Regions from separate parts of the Monashia sp. HAY1-2A genome, predicted to be linked through region 1. Evidence: riboswitches for the same ligand, from Rfam matches in the RefSeq annotation. Region 1 holds a riboswitch; the other holds the start of a gene.
What was found. Region 1 has a riboswitch for cyclic di-AMP ahead of ACPYOM_RS16235 (transglycosylase family protein). Riboswitches for the same ligand answer to the same signal wherever they lie in the genome.
Positions count from the first base shown of each region.

Region 2: another riboswitch for cyclic di-AMP. It lies ahead of ACPYOM_RS14765 (CHAP domain-containing protein); the one in region 1 lies ahead of ACPYOM_RS16235 (transglycosylase family protein).

Region 1 covers NZ_JBNDHY010000119.1:9,269-12,861, reverse strand. The annotation lists partial or broken gene ACPYOM_RS16250 (aldehyde dehydrogenase family protein) at 1-183, opposite strand, end outside; partial or broken gene ACPYOM_RS16245 (hypothetical protein) at 680-901, opposite strand; tRNA gene ACPYOM_RS16240 (tRNA-Thr) at 954-1,026, opposite strand; gene ACPYOM_RS16235 (transglycosylase family protein) at 1,218-1,880, opposite strand; cyclic di-AMP (ydaO/yuaA leader) riboswitch at 1,886-2,071, opposite strand; gene ACPYOM_RS16230 (serine/threonine-protein kinase) at 2,396-3,593, opposite strand, start outside.
Region 2 covers NZ_JBNDHY010000099.1:6,520-10,112, reverse strand. The annotation lists gene ACPYOM_RS14775 (zinc-dependent alcohol dehydrogenase family protein) at 1-507, shown strand, start outside; gene ACPYOM_RS14770 (iron chaperone) at 727-1,113, shown strand; cyclic di-AMP (ydaO/yuaA leader) riboswitch at 1,396-1,579, shown strand; gene ACPYOM_RS14765 (CHAP domain-containing protein) at 1,579-2,430, shown strand; gene ACPYOM_RS14760 (N-acetyltransferase family protein) at 2,558-3,115, opposite strand; gene ACPYOM_RS14755 (S1C family serine protease) at 3,214-3,593, shown strand, end outside.

The sequences.
Region 1 (3,593 bases):
GTCGACATCGACGGCCGTCCCGTCCGGGACTGTCGCCAAGGGCTTTCCGTCTCGAGGCGCCAGGACCTCCATCACGCGTCCGTCCGCCGCCGGCCGGCAGCGACCATCGATGACCATCAGCCGGGGCGGGGCCAGCGATTCCGCTTGGGCGCGCCACATCTCTGCTGTCTGTCCGGCTGGCATCGGGTGACCCTTCGTTGCGAGGAGGTTCGCGGGTGGGCCTCCTCAGCAGACGGATCCATGCTCAGGAGGCGGTTCGCTGGTAGACGCGGGTGCGTTTTTCTACAGGTGTCCAACTTAAGCCCGGGCCGAAGAGTCGTCAAGCGCTCAAGAGTCGCCCGCCACGACGCCAGACATGTCGGTCACGCTTTCGATAAGGGTTGGCTCTGGGTCCAAGGGGTGCGGCCCAGCGCGAAGTGGCGAAAGCAGCCCCGCCGCTACGAGCTGAGTCGCCGAGCAGCCGGGCCACACCCGAAGGCCCGATGCCGTGCAGGCCCAGCAGCGAGGTCCCGGTCGCCGCGACGAGCTGCTACAGCTCGGTGTCGGCGGCCTTCTTCTTGGCATGGATCCGCTCCAGGCCGGCCACCAGCTCCATGGCCACGCGCTTGCGGGTCTTGCCCACGGCGTCCCGCGCCCGGACCCCCGGCCAGCAGCGCCTTGGCTTGGGCGGAGCACGGTGTCTAGTGAGATCCGGCCCGATGTAGCTGGCCTGCCATCGTTTCGAGGGCAATCTTCGCAAGTATCCGAAACCCTCGGCGGTTCGGCCTACTTGACACTCTGGTCGCCGTCCTGCGTGCTGCCGGACGGGCAGCGGCGGCGAGCGAGTCCGGCAATCTGCGTGCGAGGCCGAGTGGCTTACCGCCCCTACCCCTCCACTCGTGTCCCTCGACGTCCCTCGCACCCATAACGGCGAAACCGCAGGTCAGGGGCACTATCCGACGCGCTGAGCACAGAGCTGGCGGGGGGACTCGAACCCCCAACCACCTGTTTACAAGACAGGTGCGCTGCCAATTGCGCCACGCCAGCGGTACCGGTGGAGCGACTATCGCCCCGCCCGGTCGGGCGCCAGCGTAACCGAGCACTAGCCTCCGGGCCCAGACCGGTCGAGGAGCGGAGCCCTGCCCCACCATGGAACCAGGGCGACACATGAAGGACGGCCCCGCGGGACCCAGGGGTTGGTCGCGCGAGGCCGTCCGGTCAGGCTCGGTCAGACAGCGTCACGGCAGACGCAGCACCTGGCCGACGTAGATGAGGTTCGGGTTGTGCACCCGAGCCTTGTTCGCAGCGTACAGCGTCTTCCAGCCGCCGGAGACGTGGTACCGCTGCGCCAGCGTGCCCAGCGTGTCGCCCCGACGGACGGTCACCCGCTTGCCGGTTCCGGCGTAGCTGTTGACCTTCTTCGTCGTCTTCTTCGTCGCGTAGGTCTTCTTCTTCGAGACCTTCTTCTTCGTCGTGACCGGCTTGCGGTCGCTCGAGCGCGACGCGGCGGCGTCGGCGCCACCGTTGGCTCGGGTCAGACCCGCGCGCTTGGAGCAGACCGGCCACGCACCGGGGCCCTGCACGGCGAGGACCTTCTGGGCGATGGTGATCTGCTCGGCCTTGCTCGCGAGGTCGGCGCGGGAGGCGTAGGCGCGACCGCCGAAGCCGACCCAGGTGCTGCTCGAGAACTGCAGGCCGCCGTAGTAGCCGTTGCCGGTGTTGATGTGCCAGTTGCCACCGGACTCGCACTGGGCGACCGCGTCCCACACGGTGGCGGCCTTGGCCGACCCGGCGGCGGTGACGCCACCGACGACGGTGGCCGCTCCGGCGATGCCGACTCCGGCGATGCGCTGCTTCATCGAGACCCGCTTGGCGGCAGCATGCTTGGACAGGTACTGCATAGGGGTATTCCTTCCTGACGCGCGCCTGCGGGGTTAGCTGTCGGGTTGGGGACGTCAGGTGCCCTGCCGCGGCTGCGGCTTCACCCCAAGGTCAGTCGAGTCGGCCCTCGACCGTCGGCGAACGACGGTCTTCGACATGACAACTCACTGACCACACTGGGTCCCCCGTCCTCGCCCGGCCCACGGGTGTGGGCTGCGTCCCTGGCTGGCGAGGCTCGGCGCGCTCAGGGACCGGATTGCTGGGTGTCCATGTGAAGTTATCCAGCGTGCCGTGTGGAGGCCGGACGCACGGCGCCTACCGGTGGTGGACACCCCGGAAACCCGAGACCACCCCTTTCCGGCCCGGAGAACCGGGACCGCCGAGGCACGACGGTACGTGACGAGTGAATGAACCACAACCCGATCCGAGATGATTTCGTGATCTTCTCGAGATCTGGCCTTGACCGAACGGGGCCGATCGGCAAGGACCGGACGGCGGCCGCCACGGACGCCGCCACACCCACCCCGCGAGCGCTTCAGCGGGTGAACGGGTTGCCGCTGAAGGGCAGCCAGGTCAGGCTCGAACCTTGGTCGACGGCGACGAGCCCGACGACGAGCCCGGCAACGACCAGTGCCACCGCGACGACCTGCGACGGTGTCCCCACCGGCACGAGCCGGCGCACGATCGAGCGGGACCCGCGGCGCAGCGACACCCCGCCGGGACCCCACCACAGCATGGCGAGCCCCGCGATGCCACCGACGGCGAGCGTCGTCGGCGATCCCGGCCCGAGGTCGGAACCGGTGGCACCGGCCAGCAGGAACGCCGTCGCGAAGATGCCCGCGAGCGCCACCGCGAGCGGCAGCACCAGGCTCACGGCCGTGGCGACGGCGCCGACGAGGAGGTGCCACGGACTCGTCACGACGGCGAGCGGGATGTCGGTGCCGCGGCGGCCATGGGCGTACCGACGGAACACGAGCGCGGACACCGACCGGTCGGTGGCGCGGGCGACGACGGACCACACGAGCAGCGCGAGGAACGCGTACCCCGGCCAGGACATCAGGGCGCCGACCCAGGCGATGCCCGCGGCCCCGAGCAGCCCGGTGCGCATGGCCAGGCCGATGCGGGGGTCACCCTCGCGCGGGGCCTGCTCGGGTTCCTCCTCGTCCCAGTCGTCGTCCCAGTCGTCGGGCCCGGCGCCCGGGCCGTGGCGCTCGTCGTAGAGGTCCCGGCCACGGTCACCGTCCCACGGTGCCGGGTCGTGCTGGGGCGCGGCGCTGCGACGCGGCCCGCTCGGCGGCGGCGCCCACCGGACGTCGTCCGGGGCGGGCCGCGTCAGGAACGGCGTCGGCGACGGGCTCGGCGGCGGGGCCACCGGCGGCAGGACCGCGGTACCGCGGTCCGGGAAGACCTGCGTGTCGCCCGCGGCGTCGAGGACCTCGGTGCGCCCGTCGTCCCACGGGGCGCTCGGGGAGGGCACGGTGGCCGCCCGCCCGGCGGCGTACTGCTCGAGGGCGGCGATGACCTCGTCGGCCTGCGGCCGGCGGGCCGGGTCGGGCGAGAGGGAGGCACGCAGCAGCGGCACGAGACGGGGATCGACACCGTCGACGTCGACGTCACCGGCGCGCACTCGGCTCAGCACGGCGTCCATCCGCGAGCGCCCGAACGGGGGGCGACCGGACGCGGCGTACGTGATCGTCGCCGCCCAGCCCCACCAGTCGGTGGCGTCGGTGATC
Region 2 (3,593 bases), on a different contig from region 1:
GACGGCGCGGTCGGCCTCTGCGGCGTCATCGCCGCCCAGCAGCTCGGCGCCGAGCGGATCGTCGCGATGTCGCGGCACGAGCCGCGACAGGCCCTGGCCCGCGACTTCGGCGCGACGCACGTCGTGGCCGAGCGCGGCGAGGAGGCCGTCGCGGCGGTGAAGGACCTCACCGGCGGCGTCGGGGCCGACGCCGTGCTCGAGTGCGTCGGCACGCACCAGGCCATGGACACCGCCTTCGACGTCGCGCGGGCCGGGTCGACCGTCGGCTTCGTCGGCGTCCCGCACGGGGTCGAGCTGCCCGTGCGCCGGATGTTCTCCCGGAACATCGGGCTCGCCGGCGGCGTCGCCCCGGTGCGCCGCTACCTGCCGGACCTCCTGGACCGGGTGCTGTCCGGGCGCATCGACCCCGGCAAGGTCTTCGACCTGACGCTGCCGCTCGACGAGGTGGCCGAGGGCTACCGCGCCATGGACGAGCGACGCGCCGTCAAGGTGCTCCTGCAGCCGTGAGCCGCCTTCCCTGACGCGCTGCGCGCGGGCGCTCCCGCCTGACGCGGACGGCGCCTCGGGCCAACGGGATTCGCCGGACGATCCGGCCTCTCCACGCATCTGTCGCTTTGCTCCGGTTTGGCGCCGAATGGCGAGGTTCCTTTGCACTGACCCCTTTGGGCCAATAAAGTCGCAGTGATCCCGCCCGACAAACCGGTCCGGAGACAGTGAGGACCAGGATTGGCCCCCAGATTCGCGTCCGTCGATGACTACATCGCCTCCTATCCCGAGGAGACGCGAACTCAGCTCGCGAGGGTTCGTACGGCGGTGCGCACGGCGGTGCCCGACGCCAGCGAGAAGATCAGCTACGGCATGGCGACCTTCACCCTCGACGGCAAGCCGTTGCTGTACTTCGCCGGGTGGAAGAACCACGTCGGGGTCTACCCCGTCCCGAGCGGTGACGAGGCGTTCGAGGAGGCCATCCGGCCCTACCGTCGCGCCAAGGACACCGTGCGTTTTCCGATCACCCGTCCCGTGCCCCTCGACCTCGTCGCGACGATCGCCCGCCTGTGCGTCAGACGCCGCGCGGAGCGCGAGCAGGACGAGGACGAGATCCAGTCCGGTTGAGGGCGTGACGACGCCGGGCGACAGACGGACCGCGCCCGGCGGTGCGTATACCCCGGAGCGGGGCCGACGTACCGGAAACCCGACCGGTGGGTCTGTGACCCATGTCTCACTCCCCGGGCGGTATGCCGCCGGTAAAGCGGGAGCAACCGGTCGTTCAAGGGCACACCCGGCGCGTCACCGTTACCTCGGCGTGACATTGCCCGGTTGATTCGTCTACAGTTCCGGGAGTCCGGCCACCAGGCCGGACACGCGCGAGGTGGACCGCCTAGTCCTGTCACCGCCTCGTTCGTGACGACAAACCTTGTGACAGGAGCGGAGGAACCACGCGTTTCTCCGGGCGTCCGGCACCACGACTCCGGACGTCCTTGGGGTGAAGTACCCATCCGGGCCGCAGCTGGCACGGGAGGGCACCGGGCACCTTTCCGCCCGAACCCGACAGCTAACTTCGTAGGCGCGGAGAGGTACATGACGACTGAGAACACCCGCGGGCGCCACCGTGCGCCGGGACGACACAACCCCCTCAACGAACTCAAGCTTCTCGCCCGTGAGTCGGCCCAGCCGGCGATGAAGGGCGCCGCGATCGTCGCGGCAACCGGTGGCCTCGTCGCCACCTTCGCGAACCCGGCCAGCGCCGACGAGGCGAAGCCGGCCAACGGTGCGGTCGCCGCCCTCGGCAACGCTGCCGCCGTCGGCCCGGCGACCACTCCCGCCGTGGCTCCCGCGACGGCCCTGTCCAAGATCGGCTTCCAGCCCCAGGTGCAGCAGGCCGTCGCCCAGCGCACCGCCACGGCCAAGCCGACCGTCATCGAGGACCTCGTCGTCGAGAAGGCCCGCCAGGCCGCCGCGGAGCGCAAGGCCGCGGCCGAGCGCGCCTCGCGCGACGCGTCCCGCCGGTCCCTGACGACGAGCACGATCTCGACCAAGGCGACGAGCAACGCCTCGGTCCCGAGCGCCTCGTCCGGCATGCGCGCCTCGTCGAACTGGGCCACCCCGGGCCAGTGCACGTGGGGCGCTCTCAACAAGTGGTACCAGTCCGAGGGCTACTACCCCGGTGGCTGGACCGGCAACGCCATGGAGTGGGCCTCCGGCGCCGCCTCCGCCGGCTACACCGTGAGCGGCACGCCGCGCACGCGCTCCATCGTCGTCATGCAGCCCGGCGTCCACGGCTCCTCGAGCGTCGGCCACGTCGCCTGGGTCACGGCCGTCAACGGCAACGAGGTCACCATCGTCGAGATGAACGCCCTCGCCGGCCCGTACAACTACAACACCCGCACCGTCACCGACATCTCGGGGATGCAGTACATCTACGCACCGTGACCTGACCGGTGCGCCCGCGGGATGAGGGCGGGGACGACCACGTGTCGTCCCCGCCCTCATTGCATGCCGGGGCGTGCGGGGCCGGAGGCCGAGGGTGCCTGACGGGACCCGGGGCCGGCCGTGGCTTTCAGCGCGGCTCGGGGGGCGGCTCGGGGCCCGCGTGCGGCTCGCCGAGGAGCCGCTGCACCCATGCGACGTCGTGCCACGCGCCGTGCTTCCAGCCCACCCGCCGGAAGGTGCCCACCGGCTCGAACCCCAGCGACGCGTGGAGCCGGTTGCTCGCCTCGTTGGGCTGGGCGATGCCGGCGGCCGCCATCCGGTAGCCGCGCGCGGTGAGCCGCTCGAGCAGCGCCAGGTAGAGCGCCCGCCCGCCGCCGCGCCCCCGCCGCTCCAGGTCGAGGTAGACGGAGACCTCGCAGGCCCAGCGGTAGGCCGGGCGCGTCTTGAACGGACCGGCGTACGCGTAGCCGAGGATCCGTCCCGCCTCCTCGAGGACGAGCCAGGCGTGCGTGGCGCGGGCGGCCTCGATGCGCGCAGCGACCGCGTCCTCGGTCGGTGGCTCGAGCTCGAAGGTGATCGCGGTGTCGAGGACGTACGGCCGGTAGATGCGCGCGCAGGCCGCGGCGTCGGCGGGCGTGGCGTCGCGGACGACCACGGCGAGGGGAGGGGTCGCGTCGGTCGGCATGGTGGCGATCGTAGGGGCCCGGGCCCGCGCTGGCCGCGCTCCTGTGAAGGGTGCACAGACCCCTGCCGGTCGGTGGGTGCGGAACGTAGAGTCGAGTGGTGGCACGGGTCACCGATCCGCCGAAGGTGCATCCGGCCGGCGCCGTCGGTGCCGCGCCGTCGACCCCCGCGCCCGGTGGCGGGTCGGAGCCGGCTTCCCCGCCCGAGCCGCCGCGCCGGTCCGGCCCCCTGCGGTCGTTGCCCCGACGCGTCTGGGCGGTCGTGGTCGTCGTCCTCCTCGTGGCCGCAGCGGGGCTCGCCTTCGGGCTGACCCATCAGTCCGGTCCGCCCCCGCCGACGCAGCGGGACGTCGACGCCAGCGTCCGGCGCAGCCTCGAGGCGTACGCCGAGGACCAGGCCGCGCGGCCCCCGGACGCCAGCCTCGCCCACCGCGCCATCGAGCCCTCGCTCGTCCTCGTCACGACGCTCACCCCGACCCG